DNA from 3 places in the Mesorhizobium sp. M9A.F.Ca.ET.002.03.1.2 genome. Region 3 is predicted to be linked to each of the others. Evidence: predicted binding sites of a transcription regulator. Region 3 holds the regulator's gene; each other region holds the start of a gene.
The links. The regulator LexA, encoded in region 3, represses DNA repair genes until DNA is damaged. The targets are predictions, from matches to a motif close to TGTTCNNNNTGTGTTCNG.

Region 1: the regulator LexA is predicted to act here: its motif matches at 2,075-2,092, upstream of EJ066_RS06925 (metallopeptidase family protein).
Region 2: the regulator LexA is predicted to act here: its motif matches at 3,542-3,559, upstream of EJ066_RS18630 (sel1 repeat family protein).

Annotation. Positions count from the first base shown of each region.
Region 1 covers NZ_CP034443.1:1,374,491-1,380,468, reverse strand. The annotation lists gene EJ066_RS06935 (DUF6504 family protein) at 1-1,108, opposite strand, end outside; gene EJ066_RS31750 (hypothetical protein) at 1,050-2,051, opposite strand; gene EJ066_RS06925 (metallopeptidase family protein) at 2,224-2,646, shown strand; gene EJ066_RS06920 (DUF1737 domain-containing protein) at 2,720-2,926, opposite strand; gene EJ066_RS06915 (CoA ester lyase) at 2,953-3,849, opposite strand; gene EJ066_RS06905 (DUF4173 domain-containing protein) at 4,148-5,788, shown strand; gene EJ066_RS06900 (response regulator transcription factor) at 5,707-5,978, shown strand, end outside.
Region 2 covers NZ_CP034443.1:3,889,888-3,895,865, reverse strand. The annotation lists gene EJ066_RS18640 (acetyl/propionyl/methylcrotonyl-CoA carboxylase subunit alpha) at 1-1,438, shown strand, start outside; gene EJ066_RS18635 (branched-chain amino acid ABC transporter substrate-binding protein) at 1,551-2,672, opposite strand; gene EJ066_RS18630 (sel1 repeat family protein) at 3,119-3,385, opposite strand; gene EJ066_RS18625 (DUF2147 domain-containing protein) at 3,869-4,213, shown strand; gene EJ066_RS31455 (hypothetical protein) at 4,509-4,661, shown strand; gene EJ066_RS18620 (hypothetical protein) at 4,694-4,888, shown strand; gene EJ066_RS18615 (AMP nucleosidase) at 5,039-5,978, shown strand, end outside.
Region 3 covers NZ_CP034443.1:4,796,577-4,802,554, reverse strand. The annotation lists gene trpC (indole-3-glycerol phosphate synthase TrpC) at 1-745, shown strand, start outside; gene moaC (cyclic pyranopterin monophosphate synthase MoaC) at 747-1,244, shown strand; gene glp (gephyrin-like molybdotransferase Glp) at 1,244-2,449, shown strand; gene lexA (transcriptional repressor LexA) at 2,553-3,290, shown strand; gene EJ066_RS23140 (ComEC/Rec2 family competence protein) at 3,284-5,749, opposite strand; gene gltX (glutamate--tRNA ligase) at 5,853-5,978, shown strand, end outside.

The DNA.
Region 1 (5,978 bases), 3.0 Mb from region 3:
GTGCTTCCGCAAAGGGAAGCATGGCGACGGCGCGCTCGGGCAGATGGCTCTCAACGGTGACCGGTTTCAAAACCGCGCTTTCGCCGAGCCGGGCGCGGATGCGGTCGGCGAAAAGGGCGATGTCGGCGCCGTCATCGCTCGTCTCGCCGGCGAGATCCGCCTGCTGCATGTCGAAGGCCGCGATCGACAGGACAGAGAGGCGCACGAGATCGAAGCCATAGCCGGCATCGATGTCCTGTTCGAGCGCGGTAAGCCTTTCGTGGAACAATTTTTGGATCAGCAGCGGCTCGCGCAAGGGCCGCGAGGTGCCGACGGCGATGCGGCTGACGGCGCCATCGACGCGGAAAAGCAGCAGCGCCAGCATCCTTGCGCCCTCGCCGCGGCGCTCGAGATCCGCTTTCAGCGTCGTCGCCAGCAATCGCACCAGCCGCTCTATGTCGTCGGTCAGCATGATGGGTTCTGCGAGATGGCGTTCGACCGAAAGCGGCGCAACCGGCAGGCGCGGCGACACGGCCTCCTCGAGGCGTCCGAGCGCCTGGTCGAGACGCAAAAGCAGGGATACGCCGAAGCGGCGGGCGAGCGGGGCGCGGGGTGCTGCCATGACGGCGCCCGCCGTGCGCAGGCCAACGCTTTCCAGGCTGGCGCGGATATCAGGCTCGATGCGCAGCGCCGCCAGCGGCAAGGGCGCGAGAAGCACCTCCTCCTCGCCGCCGGGGACGATGCGGTCACTGGCAAACCGCGCCGCCGCCCAGGCAGCACCAGGTGTGGCGGCAAGTCCGGCGCGGACATCGAAACCCTGATGGAAAAAGCGCGACAGGATGTCGTCCAGCATCGACCGTTCGCCGCCGAAAAGATGAGTGCAGCCAGTGACGTCGAGGAACAGGCCGTCGGCTGCGTCGAGCGCCACCAGCGGGGTGTAGCGGTCGCACCAGTCGGCAAGGCTTTCGAGCAGGCGGTGGTCGGCCTCGGGATCGGCTTCCAGTACGTCGATCGAGGGATGCATGGCGCGCGCGTCGGCTATGCCCATGCCGCGCTTCAGGTGAAGCGCCTCAGCCCGCTCGTCGAGGGCGGCGATGCGCTGCGCGTTCCCTTGGCGATGGCTGATCACCAGGGGCAGATGATGCGACGGCCGGGAACGCCAGGACCGCCCCAGACGCTGCCGCAGGATCCTTTCCGCGGCGAGGTGCGGAAACCACAGGGACAGGATTCTCCGTCCGTCTTTCCTCGAAGCTGCGTTCATCGGGGTTCCACTCCAGTGTGAATTGTCCTGGCAAGGCCGTGCGGCTCTTGCCGATGTTGACGGTGAAGGCGGGGCGGCCGATCGAGCCGGCGAGCGGCCCGGCGATCGTCACGCGCGCTGCCGCCGGCGCCGTCGACAGGACGAGGCGGACGGGTGCCGCTGTCGGTTCGGCCTCGCCGGCCTGCCGCAGCAGGAACACCGGCCGGCCGGCATTCTGTGCCCGGGCGTGCAGCCGCCGCGTCGCGGTGAGATCCAGCCGTTGCGGACTGCCGCGGATTTCGAGGATGACGGCGGCGAGCGCGGTCATCCGGGCGGCCTCCTCGGCGGTCCACAGCGCGTCGAGGAGCCTTGGCGCCTCGGAAAACAGCAATTGCTCCGGCTCGATGCCGAACACGGCGTGAAGCCCTCTGGCATAGGGAAAGCCCGCCTCCCGGAAGATTTCCGCGGTGCCGATCCACAGGACCGGTAGTCGCGGCCCCTGTTTGAGGATCAGGCTGACGAGCGACAAGGCGAAGCCGGCGACGGCCCCGGCATCGCGGGTCGCGGCGCCGTGGATTTCGCTCAGTGCCGCCTTCGGCAAGCCGCCGCTGAGTGCGGCATCGAGACCTTCGGCGCCGGTGCGCAGAAACGCATCGGGCGGCGCCACGGCGAGGCCACGCCGGACGATTGTTAGATTCTGGGGCGTGACATCCGCATCAACGAGGGCTGCGCCGGCCGGGGCCTCCAGGCGCTCGGGCAGCGTTCCCTCGATCTTCGCGATCTGGCGGCGCAGGGCGAAAACAGTCTCCCGCGCCACGGCGCTTGTCGCCATGACGGTCAGCTTTCACTCACAATTGTTCCCGTTATGTTCCTATTGATTCCAGAGGGCGCTGAAAGAGTCAAGCGGAGTCATGGGGAATTTATTCCTGTCCTCGCGTGGCGGCAAGCCGGTCATTTGCCGACTCCGGCTCGAAAGCCTATATGCCGGGATCAAAGGACAAAGCATGGCCCGCATCTACAAGACCCGCACCTGGCACGACCAGCTTTCGCCATCGATGGAGGAAATGGAGTTCCTGGCGCTGGAGGCTTACGCCCATCTGCCGGAGGATTTCCGCAAGCTGACCGGCGAGATCGTCATCCAGATCGCCGAATTTCCGACCGACGAGATCATGGACGATCTGTCGCTGGAAACGCCTTTCGACCTGCTCGGACTGTTCGAGGGGCGCGGCATCGCCGAGCGCTGGAATCCGCAGACCGGCGAGGGGCCGAACCGCGTCACGCTCTACCGCCGCGCCATCCTCGACTACTGGGCCGAGAACGAAGAGACGCTGGGCGACATCGTCACCCATGTGCTGATCCACGAGATCGGCCACCATTTCGGCCTGTCGGACGACGATATGGAGCGGATCGAAGAGGCGGCGGAGTAGGCTTGTGCTGATATTCAGGTGATGCCGGCCTGACCTGAATCTCGACACACCCTGTGTCGGAGCTATGCAAGCCCTACCAGTCGCTGAGCTTGGTGTCGGGCCTGTATTCCTGGCCCTCGACATCCTTCACCACGGCCTGGCCGCAGCGCATGCTCTTGGTCTGCTTGTCGTAGGCGTAGGTCGGCGAGCCGAACAGGTGCCAGCCCTTATTCAGCGCCGCCGTCACCTTGTGGCAGAAGCTGGAATCGTCCGGACCGGACAGAAAGCGGTAGAGTTTCATTTTTCATTCCTGTGGTGAGTTGCCGATCATGCCCCGATGGCGGCCGCCTTCGCCAGCAGTTTTTCGGCCTGCGCCAGATGCAGCCGCTCGACCATTTTTCCATTCAGCGCAATGACGCCCTTCCCGGCATTTTCAGCAAGCGCGAAGGCATCTCTTACCGATCGTGCCTCGGCCACCGCCTCGGGCGAAGGCGCAAAGGCCCAGTTCGCGGCCTCGATCTGGGCCGGATGGATCAGCGACTTGCCGTCAAACCCCATGGCGGCCGCTTGCGTGCATTCGCGCGCAAAAGCGTCCAGATCGCGAAAGTCATTGGAGACGCCATCGAGCATGTCGAGACCGCCGGCGCGCGCGGCCAACACCATCTGCATCAGCCAGGGTATGAGATAGCGCCGGTCGGGCGTGGCGAGAATGCCGGTCTCCTTGACCAGATCGTTCGTTCCGGCGACGAAACAAATAAGCCGCGAGGCCGGATCGCGGCCCAGCTCGGCAATCGGTCCAATGTTGAGCAAGGCCTTGGGCGTCTCGATCATCGCCCATAGCTTCACCGCGTCCGGTGCGAAATTGTCGTCAAGCAGGTCGCCGGCGTCGAGAATGTCGCGCGGCGTGTCGACCTTGGGCAGCAGGATGGCGTCGGGCTCGCAGCTCGTCGCGGCCAGCAGGTCGGCGGCGCCCCATTCGCTAGAGAGCGCATTGATGCGCACGATCATCTCGCAGCGCCGGCCACTATGGTTGGCAACCGGGCGATTGGCGAAAATACCAGCCAGTTTTTCCCGTGCGGGGCCCTTGTCGGCAGGGAGGACGGCATCTTCGAGGTCGATGATGACGGCATCGCAGGTCAGCGAGGCCAGCTTAGCCAGCGCCTTGTCGTTCGAGGCCGGAACGTAAAGCACCGAGCGGCGCGGGCGGTAGGTTTCGGTCGTCATGCCTGATCTATGCCGCCTGCGGCCGGATGAGGCAAGCCATGTTCGCTTGCGCAAAAATTGCACAAAGCTCCGGAAAATCTCCTCGGATCCGCCCCGCCGCCTGCATACCGATCGGCGAAAAGGGCGGCATGCAAGAGCGAAAGAACCCCGTTTGCATCCTGCCGTACCGGCTTCGTAACGAAGGCTGGTGGCTCGCCGATCCGCCTGGGAGGCGCCCGTCAGCGACCCTCCTCCCCTTCATATGCAAATCACCGCCCAGGTATCCCGGCCGGGCCGAGGCGAACAGGAAAATCCGACCATGACGACGCTCCTCACGGCCGCGCCGAGCTATTGCGCGCGATTCGGCGTTGCCGTCCTGCTTGCCGCGCTGGCCGATTTCCTCTTCTACGGGCAGGCCGTCGGCATCACGCTTTTCCTGTTCGGCATTACGCTTGCCGCCGCAGCCGCGGCCATCCATCCTTCGGCGCTCAGCGGCCGCGGCCTGCGGCTCGGACTCGCCGCCTTGTCTGTCGGGCTGCTGCCGCTCATTGAAAATGTCAGTGCGCTTTCCGTGGCGATCGGACTTGCGGCCATGGCCGTCTTCGCGGTTTCGCTGGTCGGACGGCTGCGACGCGGACTTGCCCGCATTGCCGGCCAAGTCGCGCTCTTCCTGCTCGCAGCGCCCCTTCGGTTCGTTCACGACTTCTTCCGCTGGCGCAAGGCGGCGCGGCGGCTTGGCCGGCGGCGCATTCACCTCGCGGCGATCGCCGTCTGGATCATGCCGCTGAGCCTGGGTGCGGTATTCCTCACGCTGTTCGGCACCGCCAATCCGGTCATCGAATACTGGCTGTCGTTGATCGATCTCCTCGCCTTGCTCGACCTTATCCAGCTGCCGCGGCTGGGCTTCTGGCTGTTCGTGCTTGTCGGCATCTGGGCCTTCCTGCGCCCGCGCCTGCCGCGTGTTTTCCGCCGCACTGCGCGTGGGACGTCGCCAGGCCCTGTCGTCGGCGACGTGCCAACCACAAAACCCGCCACGGCGATCGAGGACATCATCTTCGGCAAGGCCGCGATTCTTCGCGCGCTAATCGTCTTCAACACCCTGTTCGCGGTGCAGACCGCGCTCGACGCCACCTATCTGTGGGGCGGTATCGCCCTTCCCGACGGATTGACCTATGCCGCCTATGCGCATCGCGGCGCCTATCCGCTCATCGTCACGGCGCTGCTCGCCGCCGGCTTCGTCCTGGCGGCGATGCGGCCGGGAAGTGCCACCTCCAGCGATCCGCTCATCCGCCGGCTGGTCTATGTCTGGGTAGCGCAGAACATCGTGCTGGTCATCTCGTCGATCCTGCGGCTCGACCTCTATATCGGCATCTATGCGCTGACCTACTGGCGTGTCGCCGCCTTCGTCTGGATGGGGCTGGTGGCAGCGGGCCTCGCCCTGATCATCGCCCGCATCGCACTCGAAAAACCCAACGAATGGCTGCTTTCCGCCAATCTTCTGACGCTATCAGCGACGCTCTATACCTGTTCCTTCATCAACTTCGCGGCGCTGATCGCCAACTACAATGTCGAACATTCCTTCGAAATGACCGGCCAGGGCACCCAGATCGATTTCTGGTACCTGCGTTCGCTCGGCCCCGACGCCTTGCCGGCTCTCGACCGTTTCTTCGAGCACCAGAGCAGGACGGTTGCCGCCAACGATCCCCGCTGGCGCGAACTCGCCGGCATGCACGTGCGGGACAAGGCCAGTTACCACGCCAGACAGGAAAACTGGCGCGCCTGGAGCTTTCGCGATTGGCGCCTCCTTCGCACTCTCGACACACATATCCCGTTCGTGGTTCCTCAGGGCTCCGAACCCTTCGTGCGGGCCGCTGATCCATGCCGCATAATATCCTGGTCGCCGACGATGATCCGCACATTCGCGAAATCATCTGCTTCGCGCTCGAAAAGGCCGGCATGAAAACGGTTGCCGTATCCGACGGCGCCGCCGCGTTGCAGGCGATCGAGCGCCGCGCGCCCGACCTCGTCGTGCTCGATATCGGCATGCCTGAGATGGATGGGCTGGAGGTCTGCCGGCGGCTGCGGCACACATCCGATGTGCCGGTGCTGTTCTTGTCCGCGCGAGATGAAGAAATCGACCGTATCCTAGG
Region 2 (5,978 bases), 910 kb from region 3:
CTTTTCCGAGGCGCTGTCGGGGGCGCGGCGCGAGGCGAAGGCCGCTTTTGGCGACGACCGCGTGCTGGTCGAGAAATATATCGACAAGCCGCGCCACATCGAGGTTCAGGTGTTCGGCGACAATGTCGGCAATGTCGTGCATCTCTACGAACGCGACTGCTCGGCGCAGCGCCGCCACCAGAAGGTGATCGAGGAAGCCCCCGCCCCCGGCATGACGCCGGCATTACGCAAGGCGATGACGGAGGCGGCGGTGAAGGCCGCCAAGGCGATCCACTATTGCGGCGCCGGCACGATCGAGTTCATCGTCGATGCCTCGCAAGGGCTGAAGGCCGACCGCTTCTGGTTTATGGAAATGAACACCCGCCTGCAGGTCGAGCACCCCGTCACCGAAATGGTCACCGGCATCGACCTGGTCGAATGGCAATTGCGGGTGGCCTCCGGCGAAAAGCTGCCGAAGACGCAGAGCGAAATTGCGCTCTCCGGCCACGCCTTCGAGGCGCGCATCTATGCCGAGGACGCGGCAAAGGGTTTTTTGCCGGCGACGGGCACGCTGCATCACCTGCAGTTTCCGGATAGCGGGCCCGAGGGCGCCAGCATGCGGATCGAGACCGGCGTGCGGGCTGGTGATGCCATCTCGCCCTTCTACGACCCGATGATCGCCAAGCTGGTCGTGCATGGCAAGGACAGGCAGGCGGCGCTCGAGGCGCTGCGCGCAGCCCTTTCGCAGACCGAGATCGCCGGCTCGACCGTTAACACCGCCTTTCTCGCTGCGCTTGCCGCTGACGCGGATTTTTCGGCAGGCGATGTCGATACCGGTCTGATCGGCAGGCATCAGCAAGCGTTGACCGCGGTCCCGCCACCGAGCAACGAGACCGTCGCCGCAGCCGCGCTTGCGGCATCCGGCGCCGGGGTTCGGGCGCCGTCCGACGACCCATGGTCGTCGCTTGCCGGCTATGCGCATTTCCACGCGACCGCGCGGCGCACGCGGCTGCGTTACGGCGAGGAGGACATTCTCGCGCTTGTGTCGGTACGGCCGGATGGCCGCTTCCAAGTGGCGCTGGACGCACCTTATGACGGCGCCAATCCGCATGATCTTCGCGTCGCCCCTCGCCTCGCCCGCTGGCCAGGCCACGTCACCGTGTTCGAAGGCGCCGTCGGTTACAATTTCGCCGTGCCCGATCCGCTGGCGAGAGCCGACGAAATCGCCGCCGGCTCAGATAGCCTGCGCGCGCCAATGCCGGGTCTGGTCAAGCAGGTGCGCGTGGCGAGAGGCGAGGCCGTCATCAAGGGGCAGCCGCTGCTGATCCTGGAAGCGATGAAGATGGAACACACGATTTCCGCCACCCATGACGGGACGATCGCCGAGATCGCGGCCGAAGGCGCGCAGGTCACCGACGGGACGGTGCTGGTGCGTTTTGCCGAGGAAGCCCGCGGCTGAACGCCGTTCCTTCATCGGCAAGGCGATGTCGAAAACACCACAAACGCATGCCAAAACGAAAATGGCCGGGTCCGCCCCGGCCATCTCCTGATGTCGCCTGGCGACCCAGCTATTACGGCTGGATCGGCGCGTATTTGCCGTCGTGCCACTGGTTGATGTCGTAGCTGGCGTTCTTGAGATCACCTTTCTCGTCGAAGGTGACCGAGCCGACGACGGTGCTGATCGGCTCGCCGTTCTTCAAAGCCTCGGCAACCTTGGCCGGATCGTCGGTGCCGGCGCGCTTGATGCCCTCGGCAAAGGTCTGGATCACGGCATAGGAGAACAGCGTGAAGCCCTCGGGCACGAACCCCCCCGCCTTGATCTTTTCGATCGCTTCCTTGGCTTCCGGCTTCGCCTGCGGGTCCGACGGGAAGACGAACATGGTGCCTTCGCCGGCCGGGCCGGCGACCTGCCAGAATTCCGGCGTGGCAATCGAGTCCGGCATGATCAGCTGATACTTCAGGTTCTGTTCCGCCGACTGGCGCAGGATGAGGCCGGCTTCGGGGTGGTAGCCGCCGAAATAGACGACGTCAGCCTTCAGGTCCTTGAGCTTGGTGACAAGTGCTGCGTAGTCCTTTTCACCGGCGTTGATGCCCTCGTAAAGGATCTCGTTGAGACCGTTCTGGTTCATCGTTGCCTTGACGGCGTCGGCGACGCCCTGCCCATAGGCGCTCTTGTCGTGCATGATGACGACGTTCTTGCCGGCATATTTCTTGGCGATCCATGGACCGATGAAAGCGCCCTGCGCATCGTCGCGCGTATAGAGGCGCATGATCGTCGGCCAGCCGGCCTTCGCCGCCGCGTCGGTCAACACCGGGTTGGACGAGGCCGGGCTCATCATCATCGCGCCGGCTTCGGCGTAGACTGCTGAGGCCGGGATGCTCGAACCGGAACAGGCATGGCCATCGATGAACTTGACGCCGTTGGCAATAATGCGGTTGGCGACCGAAACCGCCTGTTTCGGATCGCACTGATCATCCTGGACGTCGAGCTTGATCTGGCGGCCTTCGACACCGCCGGCCGCGTTGATCGCGTCGGCGGCGGCTTGCGCGCCTTGCTTGAACTGGTCGCCGATGGTGGCAAGCTGACCGGTCATCGGTCCGACCACCGAAAAGGTGATGTCGTCGGCGAAGGCGACCGGCGCGCTCATCACAAGGCCAACTATGGCCGCGCTCAAAATACCCAATCTTTTCATGGCGATACAACTCCTCCACTCTCGCGCGGCCGCCCCGGCCGCGCCTCTTCCTGAGTGGGGGAGAATCTCACCCTTCGCCAAGCCTGTCTAGGCGCATCGGCGGCGCTCGATTGGGCCTGCAATGTTTCTGTTTGACCATGATCTCTTCCAAAACCACTTTTTGGGATCATGGTCTGAAAACGCAAAAAAACCGCGCCAGCCTTGTTCCGGCCGGTCGCGGCTTTTGTCGGTCGAACCAGCCCCGAACACTCCCGCGCCCGAAAACCGCTCGCCTTCCCTGTCCGTCGCACAGCTTGGCCGTATCCGGCCAGCCGCGTTCTTGTCATTGTTGTTACGACCGTCTTGCGCGGCCTTGTTCTTGCCGGTCCGGCCGTCTTGCGCGGCCTTGACCTGAAGCGTCCCTGTCGGTGATCTCGGTGCCTGATGAACTCAAAGGCCCCATGAACTCAGTGCATCGTCATCCATTCGCGGGCTTCGCGCAACGCCCTGGCGATCTCGACCTTCGACATGGCGGCCGACAATTCCGAGCGCAGTTCCGCGGCGCGGACAGAGCCCTTGATCGCAGCGATGTTGAACCATTTGTGGGCGGCGACGACATCGGTCTCGCAATCGCGGCCGGTCGCATACATCATGCCCAGTTCGAAAAGAATGTCGGCCTGGGCAATTGCCCCCATGGCGCCGAAGCCGGCTTCAGGCATTTCAAAACGTGCCATTTCAATCCCCTGTTCTAGCCCCTGTCAGGCTCCCGAGAGCCGCCTCCTTCTGTCCCCCGGTATCCGTTGATATCCCTTGGGGTGGCCGCTCTTTCGATGCTTTCGAGAATGACGCGGAGGCTTGAATCTGTCGTTAAATGGCGTGCTTAATTTGAGGAAAACAAAGCTAAAACAAGAGGTAAACGCGGAAATTCGTTAAGGATACAAAGCCAGCAATTTCGCCGGTTCGCGCTCAATTTGACGAAAATTGGCGAAGCGCGGATCAAGACTCCGCTAACCAAGGGAGACAGAGACGGAGTTGCGATCGTTTCATTTCCGGTAGACGGGACCGCTTCAGGCGGTCAAAATCCTGACGTCCAAAAACCTGAAGTCTTCCGCAGCGGCACCGCTTTTGTTTTGCCGGGACGTGGATTAGCTACGTTTGCGTAAAGGGCAGACCGGTGGGGCGGAACATCCGACCGGAAGCCCGCAGGGAGGAAAAACATGGTTCGCAAATTCAGCATGGCCCTTGCGGCCACATTGATCATGGCCGGCGCGGCTTGGGCCGACCCGATCGAAGGCAACTGGAAAACGCAAGCCGGCTCGACAGCCGCTATCGCGGGCGGCGGCGGTGGATTTTCCATCACGCTCAAATCCGGCAAATTTGCCGGCAAGCGCATCGGCTCGTTCAAGGTGTCCGGCGACAACAAATATACGGGCACCATAACCGATCCGGAAACTGACAAGACCTATTCGGGCAAGGCCTCTGTCTCGGGCGCTTCGCTCAAGATGAGCGGCTGCGTGCTTGGCGGGCTGATCTGCAAGAGCCAGACCTGGCATAAGCTCTGATCGTTTTTCCTGCCACAGATTGGAATGAAAACGGGGCCGCGAAGGCCCCTTTTTTCGCCGCCTATCTGGGACAAGATAGGTGTGCGAGCCGGGCGCCTTCTGCGCCCAACAGCAATTTTCTTGCGCGTCTACGTTGCAGCAAGGTTGCAGGTCGTCGGCCAGATCAGGGCGACGCCGGTGGCCGGCGGGCACTCTGCACTCCGTCAATCAATTTGAACCGCAGATGAACGCCGGCATCAGAGCCGGTTCAGTTGTATCAGGGCATTCTCATGCGTGTTGAAGGAGACACCACGCAATGCTTGCCCGCCGCTTCACCATCGTCTGCCTGCTGCTGAGCCTGTTCGGCATGTTGTTCGCCATCCTCGTCGCCGAGGCCGGGCGCCCGGCCCGCGCCCGGGACGTGGCCAGTTCCTGCCAGTTCGATTGCCTGAACCATTTTCGCCCCTGAACCGACAAACACCTAGAAAGAAGAAACACACCATGAACCGCATCGTCGCCAGCGCCCTCAAGACCCTTCGGCTTGTGCCGCGGGCGACGCTCATCCTGATGGTTCTTGCCGCGCCGGTTCTGGCCGTACCCACGATGCGCGCCGATGCGGGTTCGACGATCGAAGCGCCGGCGTTGAGGAAGAACGGCGTCGGCTTTGTGCTGCTGGTCAGCCTGCGGCGCGGTTAGCGTCAATCGATCCGTCATCGAAACCATTCAATAAGAAAAACGACGTTTTGACCGCCTTTGGGCCGGCATGCCCCTCCCAACCGCATGGCCAAGCCTCTATATTGGGTCATGGAAAAGCGAATCTATCCCCAAGCCATCGAATCGGTCGTGATGCCGGGGCCGTTTGGCCGGCAGAGTTTCAATGACGCCGAAAAGGCCGTCGCGGCCTTGCAGGTCCTTTACGATCGCAACACCAAATTCCTGCGCGATTCGTTCACGGCGCTCGCCGCAGGCAGCGACAACAACAAGCGCTACCGGGCCTTCTATCCCGAGATCGGCGTCACCACGAGTTCGTTCACCCAGATCGACTCGCGGCAGGCCTACGGCCATATGCCGACGCCTGGGCATTTCTCCACCACCATCACCCAGCCTGCCCTTTTCGAACGCTATCTCATCGAACAGCTTCGGCTGATCATGCGCAATCACGGCGTTCCGGTCACCGTTTCGGAATCGACGACGCCTATCCCGCTGCATTTCGCGTTCCTGGAAGGCTCCCATGTCGACGGCGCGGCCGCCGAACGCATCAGGCGGCCGATCCGCGACCTGTTCGACGTGCCGGACCTCGACGGCACCGACGACCAGATCGCCAACGGCACGTTCGAAGTGGCGTTAGGCGAAGCCAGGCCGCTGGCGGCGTTCACGGCGCAGCGCATCGACTACTCGCTGCACCGGATGTCGCACTACACGGCCACCAGTCCCCAGCATTTCCAGAACTTCGTGCTGTTCACCAACTATCAGTTCTACATCGATGAATTCGTCGCCCGTGCGCACGAGCTGATGGCGAATGGCGGCGGCGGATACGTCGAATTCGTCGAGCCGGGAAACGTCGTCACCAAGGCTGGACAAAGCGCGCCTGACGATGGCGCGGCGGCGCGGCGCCTGCCGCAGATGCCGGCCTATCATCTGAAGAAGCCGAACCATGGCGGCATCACCATGGTCAATATCGGCGTCGGCCCTTCCAATGCCAAGACGATCACCGACCATATTGCCGTGCTAAGGCCGCATGCGTGGGTGATGCTCGGCCATTGCGCCGGGCTGCGCAACACCCAAG
Region 3 (5,978 bases):
GCCGCTTGCTGAGATCAAAGCGCGGGCGAAGGATGCAGAGGCGCCACGCGGCTTTCTCTCGGCCCTTGAAGCCAAACGCAAATCCGGCAGTTTCGCGCTGATCGCCGAGATCAAGAAGGCGAGCCCGTCCAAGGGCCTGATCCGCGCCGATTTCGATCCGCCGGCGCTGGCCAGAGCCTATGCGAAAGGTGGTGCCGCCTGCCTTTCGGTGCTAACCGACGCGCCGTCCTTCCAGGGTGCGCCTGAATTCCTTACCGATGCGCGCGGCGCCGTGACATTGCCCGCTTTGCGCAAGGATTTTCTGTTCGAGCCTTATCAGGTGTTCGAAGCCCGTGCGTGGGGCGCGGACGCCATCCTGATCATCATGGCGAGCGTCGATGACGCCGTGGCCAGGGACCTCGAAGCGACGGCTTTCGAGCTCGGCATGGACGCGCTGGTCGAGGTGCATGACGAGGCCGAGACGGAACGCGCGCTGAAACTGTCGTCGCGGCTGATCGGCATCAACAACCGCAACCTCCGGACGTTCGAAACCAGTCTCGATACCTCGGAGCGGTTGGCGACGATGGTGCCGGCCGACCGCCTGCTGGTCAGCGAGAGTGGTATTTTCTCGCATGACGACTGCCGCAAGCTGGAAAAAAGCGGCATCGGCACCTTCCTCGTCGGCGAGAGCCTGATGCGGCAACAGGATGTGGCCGCCGCAACGCGCCTGCTTTTGACGGGCAAGGCGCCGGCAGAGGCGATCTGATATGACGCCTGCCCTCACCCATCTTGGCGCACAGGGTGAAGCCAATATGGTCGATGTAGGTGACAAGGCTGAGACGACGCGCACGGCGGTCGCCGAGGGCTTTGTCTCGATGCTGCCAGAGACGCTCAAGATGATCGTCGACGGCGATGCCAAGAAAGGCGACGTGCTGGGCACGGCGCGCATCGCCGGCATCATGGCGGCCAAGAGGACGCATGAGCTGATCCCGCTCTGTCATCCGCTGCTGTTGACCAAGATATCCGTCGAGATCGAACCGGACGCGACGCTGCCCGGCCTGAGGGTCACGGCACTGGCCCGTGTCACCGGCAAGACCGGCGTCGAGATGGAGGCGCTGACCGCCGTCTCGGTCGCTTGCCTGACCATCTACGATATGGCCAAGGCGGTCGACCGGGCCATGGTGATCTCCGGCATCAGGCTGGTGGAAAAGACCGGCGGCAAATCCGGCGACTACAAGGTGGGCGCCCAAGGGGCTGGGCAATAATGGCGCTGCTTCCGGTCACCGAGGCGCTCGAGCGCCTGCTTGAAGGTGCTGCGCCCTCGCAAGCCGAAAGCGTCGCCCTGATAGCCGCCGCCGACCGCGTGCTGGCGGAGCCGCTCGTGGCGCTCCGCACCCAGCCGCCCTTCAACGCGTCCGCCATGGACGGCTATGCCGCGCGGGCCGCCGATGTCGCGTCCGTACCCGCAAGGCTTTCGGTGATCGGCATGGCGCCGGCCGGCCGCGGCTTCGCCGGGACGGTCGGTGAGAAGCAGGCCGTGCGCATCTTCACCGGCGCGCCGCTTCCCGCAGGCGCTGACACCATCGTCATCCAGGAGAATGTCCGCGACCTTGGCGGCGGCAGCATCGAAGTGACCGCATCGACGGTTGAAGGCCGCAACATCCGCCGCCTCGGGCTCGATTTCTCAAAGGGCGACGTTCTGCTGGGGAAAGGCCGCCTGCTCGATCCGGCGGCCTTGTCACTGGCGGCGTCAGCCAACCATCCGCAGGTCAGCGTGGTGAAACGGCCGCTGGTCGCCATCATCGCCACCGGCGACGAATTGCTGCCGCCGGGCAGCGACCTCGGCCCAGACCAGATCATCTCGTCCAATGCCTATGGCGTCGCCGCCGCGGCCCGCTCGGTCGGCGCGCGTGTGCTCGATCTCGGCATCGCCGCAGACCGCAAGGAGGCGATCGCCGCGCTGGTGAAAAAAGCGGTCGACGCAGGAGCCGACGTCATCGTCACGTTGGGCGGCGCCTCGGTCGGCGACCACGACCTCGTTCATGACGTGCTGACCGGCGAAGGCATGACGCTCGATTTCTGGAAGATCGCCATGCGGCCCGGCAAACCGCTGATGTTCGGCCGGCTGGGCGGCATCCGCTGCATCGGCCTGCCCGGCAATCCGGTGGCGAGCCTGGTCTGCACGCAGCTCTTCCTGAAGCCGCTGCTTGCACGGCTCGGCGGCCGTGCCTACCGGCAGGACATCCGTGAGGCGCGGCTGGGTGCTGCGATGCCGGCCAACGATCTCAGGCAGGACTATGTACGCGCCATGGTGAAGGAAGAAGCCGGCTTGCTTGAGGCGACGCCGTTCGGCATCCAGGATTCCTCGATGCTCAGAATGCTGGCCGACGCCAACGGGCTGATCGTGCGCGAGCCATTCGCTCCCGCAGCCACGACGGGCGCTGCCTGCAGCGTGCTGATGCTACGCTGAACAAAACGTCAACAGATTCATTAAACTTTAAACGGTTGCGGAACACAACTGGAACAGATAGTGTTTGTTCTGGGTTTGTTTTTTGATTCTGTTGGGGGTCGCGATGCTGACACGCAAACAACATGAACTGCTTATGTTCATCCACGAACGGCTGAAGGAAAGCGGCATTCCGCCTTCCTTCGACGAGATGAAGGAAGCGCTCGACCTCGCCTCCAAGTCGGGAATCCATCGGCTGATCACGGCGCTGGAGGAGCGCGGCTTCATTCGCCGCTTGCCCAACCGCGCCCGCGCGCTGGAGGTGCTGCGCCTGCCCGATTCGATCGCGCCCGGTCTCAATGCGGCGCGCAAATTCTCGCCGAGCGTCATTCAAGGCAGTCTTGGTCAGGGCAACCTCGGACGACAGGTCAAGCCAGCGCCTTCACGCATGCCTGCGGCCGGCAATGACGACGACGTCATTGCCACCGTATCCATCCCGGTGATGGGCCGCATCGCTGCCGGTGTGCCGATCGATGCCATCCAGCACCAGACGCATTCGATCTCGGTGCCGCCGGACATGATCATGGGCGGCGAGCATTATGCCTTGGAGGTCAAGGGTGATTCGATGATCGAGGCCGGCATTTTCGACGGCGACACGGTCATTATTCGCAACGCCAACACCGCCCAGCCCGGCGAGATCATCGTGGCCCTGGTCGACGAGGAGGAAGCGACGCTGAAGCGGTTCCGCCGCAAAGGCGCCTCGATCGCCCTGGAAGCCGCCAATCCGGCCTATGAGACGCGCATTTTCGGGCCTGACCGGGTCAAGGTGCAGGGCAAGCTCGTCGGATTGATTCGGCGTTACTGAGCGGCGGCTTTTTTGGGTTTTTCGGCCTCGCGGTATGGCGGCAGCCCCCTCGCCTCTCGAGAAAACTGTCGCTGTACATGCCAGGGCCGGTACGGTTCTTCGACGGCGAAACGAATTTTTGCGCGCGTCGTCGCCGATTGCGGATCGAAGAAGACGGCGGCACTGCCCATGCGAGCGAGTTGCCGTTTGGTCACGACGAGGACCAGCGGATTGCGGCAGGGATCATAATAGGCTGTCGCATCGTCGATGACGATCAAGTCCGCAAAGGCACAGGCTGGCCGCGCGGTTTTGCGGTCGTCGGCGAGCGCGACGATCGCACCGGACGGATGCCGGGCAAGGCACAGGCCGGCGGTGCAGTAGAAAGGCGCGCCCGGCGGCAGGTCTGCCGGATCGGTGATGTCGAATTGTATATCCGTCTTGGCGAATGTCTCCGGCATGATGATCGTCTCGGCCTTCAGGGCGTGTTTCCAGTTGTCGATGGTAAATTCGTTCGGGCGCGCCCGGTTGACGGCAAGCTCACCGCCGCCGACCGGCAGAGCGACCAGTCGCGCATTCTCCGAGATCAGCACGTCGGGCGTGCGTGTGTCGGAAATCGTCAGCAGGCCGGCAAGCGCAAAAGGAAGCGCCGCGAGCCGCAGCCAGGTCGTCGCCATGGTCGCGATGACAAGAGCGATCGTCGCCAGCAGGACCGACTGCATCGAAATCAGCCCGACCGCGTCGATGGGCGAGCGCTCCGAGATCCATCCGGATAGGACGATCATCGCTGACAGCCCCTTGCCCATCACATAGAGGAAAGGCCCGTCGGCACCGAACGGCATCGCCAGAGCGCTAAGAACGCCGAAAGGCATGACCACCAGCGAAACAACAGGCATGATCGCCAGATTGGCGAACAGGCTGAGTGGCGAGACCCGCTGGAAATGCCATATGGCAAAAAGCGCCGTCGCGCTTCCCGCGATGATGGAGGTCATGGCAAGGCCGCCCATCGCCACCAGGAATTTTCGCGTGACGAAGCCGAGCGGCGATCGTCGCGGCGGTGGCGCGGTGGCCCTGCCTGCTCGGTAGTCGGACCAGCCGGCATAGGCGCCGACGAGCGCCGCGGTCGCGGCGAAGGACATTTGAAAACTCGGCCCGACAACCTCATGCGGCGATACGACGATGACGGCAATCGCCGAGATCGCCAGATTGCGCATGGTGAGCGCCGCCCGGTCGAACAGCACGGCGATCAGCATCACCGCCAGCATGATAAAGCTGCGTTCGGCCGCGACCACGACGCCCGAAATGATGAGATAGGCTGCAATCGAAAAAAGCGCGGCCGCGGCCGCGTATTTCTTGACCGGCCGTCGCGAGGAGAAATCGGGAAACAGCGAAAAGGCGCCGCGCAGCAGCGCCATGACCGTGCCGGCAACCAGCGCCATGTGCAGGCCGGAGATGGAGATGATGTGATAGATGCCGGTGCGCCGCATCGCCTCGTTGATCTCTTCGGGAATGCCAGCGCGCACGCCGACAATCAGCGCGGCGGCAATCTCGCCTTCGGCACCGCCAACTTGACTGCGAACATGGACTGCGATGCTCTCCCGCGCGTTCTCGACTGCGGAAGAAAGACGCGCAGCAAGCGGTGTCCCATCTGGTGAACCATTCGGGGGAATGACCTTTGGCGTGCCAAGGAAAAAGCCGCTGGCGCCGATGCCGGCAAAATAGCTGTCGAACGAGTAATCATAGCCGTCCGGCCGCACCGGGCCGGTTGGTGGCAGCAGCCTGACATAGCCGGTCACTTTTGATCCGGCGGTCATCTCAGGCGGTATCTTCATCGCCGAAGCGCGAATCCGAGCCGGCATGTAGCGCAGCGTTGGCCGGGCGGTCGAGATCACATCGATGGTCAGCCGGATGCGACCGTTCGCCATCCGGTCGAGGCTAACGACACGGCCGGTCAGCCGGGTCGGGATTTCCGAGCCGAGCATCTGCGTTCCCGCGCGCCATGTCTCGACCTTGGCGGCGAGCACGCCGAGCGCGCACAGCAGCGTCACCACGAAGCACAGATGCGTTTTGCGCCATGAGCGCGAGGCGGCCGCACACAATGCCGTGAGGACGACGACGGCGATGGGTTGCGAAAAGTCCGGTTCGCTCGCCAATGAAAAATAGAAGATCACCCCGCATGCCAGGAAAACCGGCACCAGCAAGAAGGCGACGCCACGGTCGATTTCCAGGCTGGCCGCGGAGACCACGCTGTTGCGGATGCCGGACGGCGAAAGACGGCGAAGGTGTCCGCGCAGGCGAAGGGCAGGGCCGATCTTCGGGCTCGGGACCGTTGCAAGCCCCTGAGGGGGCCAGGGGCTGACATCAAGGCGTGGCAGCGAATCCGGCGCCGGTATGACAGGCACCGATGTGGCAAACAGCGACCGTTCGCTGACGCTGCTGACCGCGCCGTCGCTCTCGTCCGCATCGCGGCCTGGTCCAGCCATCGGGTCTGCCCCTTGCGCCCTTGACCTCCTATGCTACATGAACGCGCGACGCGCGAAAGTCCGCACCGCCACATCCGTTTCCTGCGCTTGCCCCGAGAGTTCCATGTCCGACAAGGTCGTCACCCGTTTTGCCCCCTCGCCCACCGGCTTCCTGCATATTGGCGGGGCGCGCACGGCGCTGTTCAACTGGCTGTATGCGAAACACACCGGCGGCACGATGCTGCTGCGC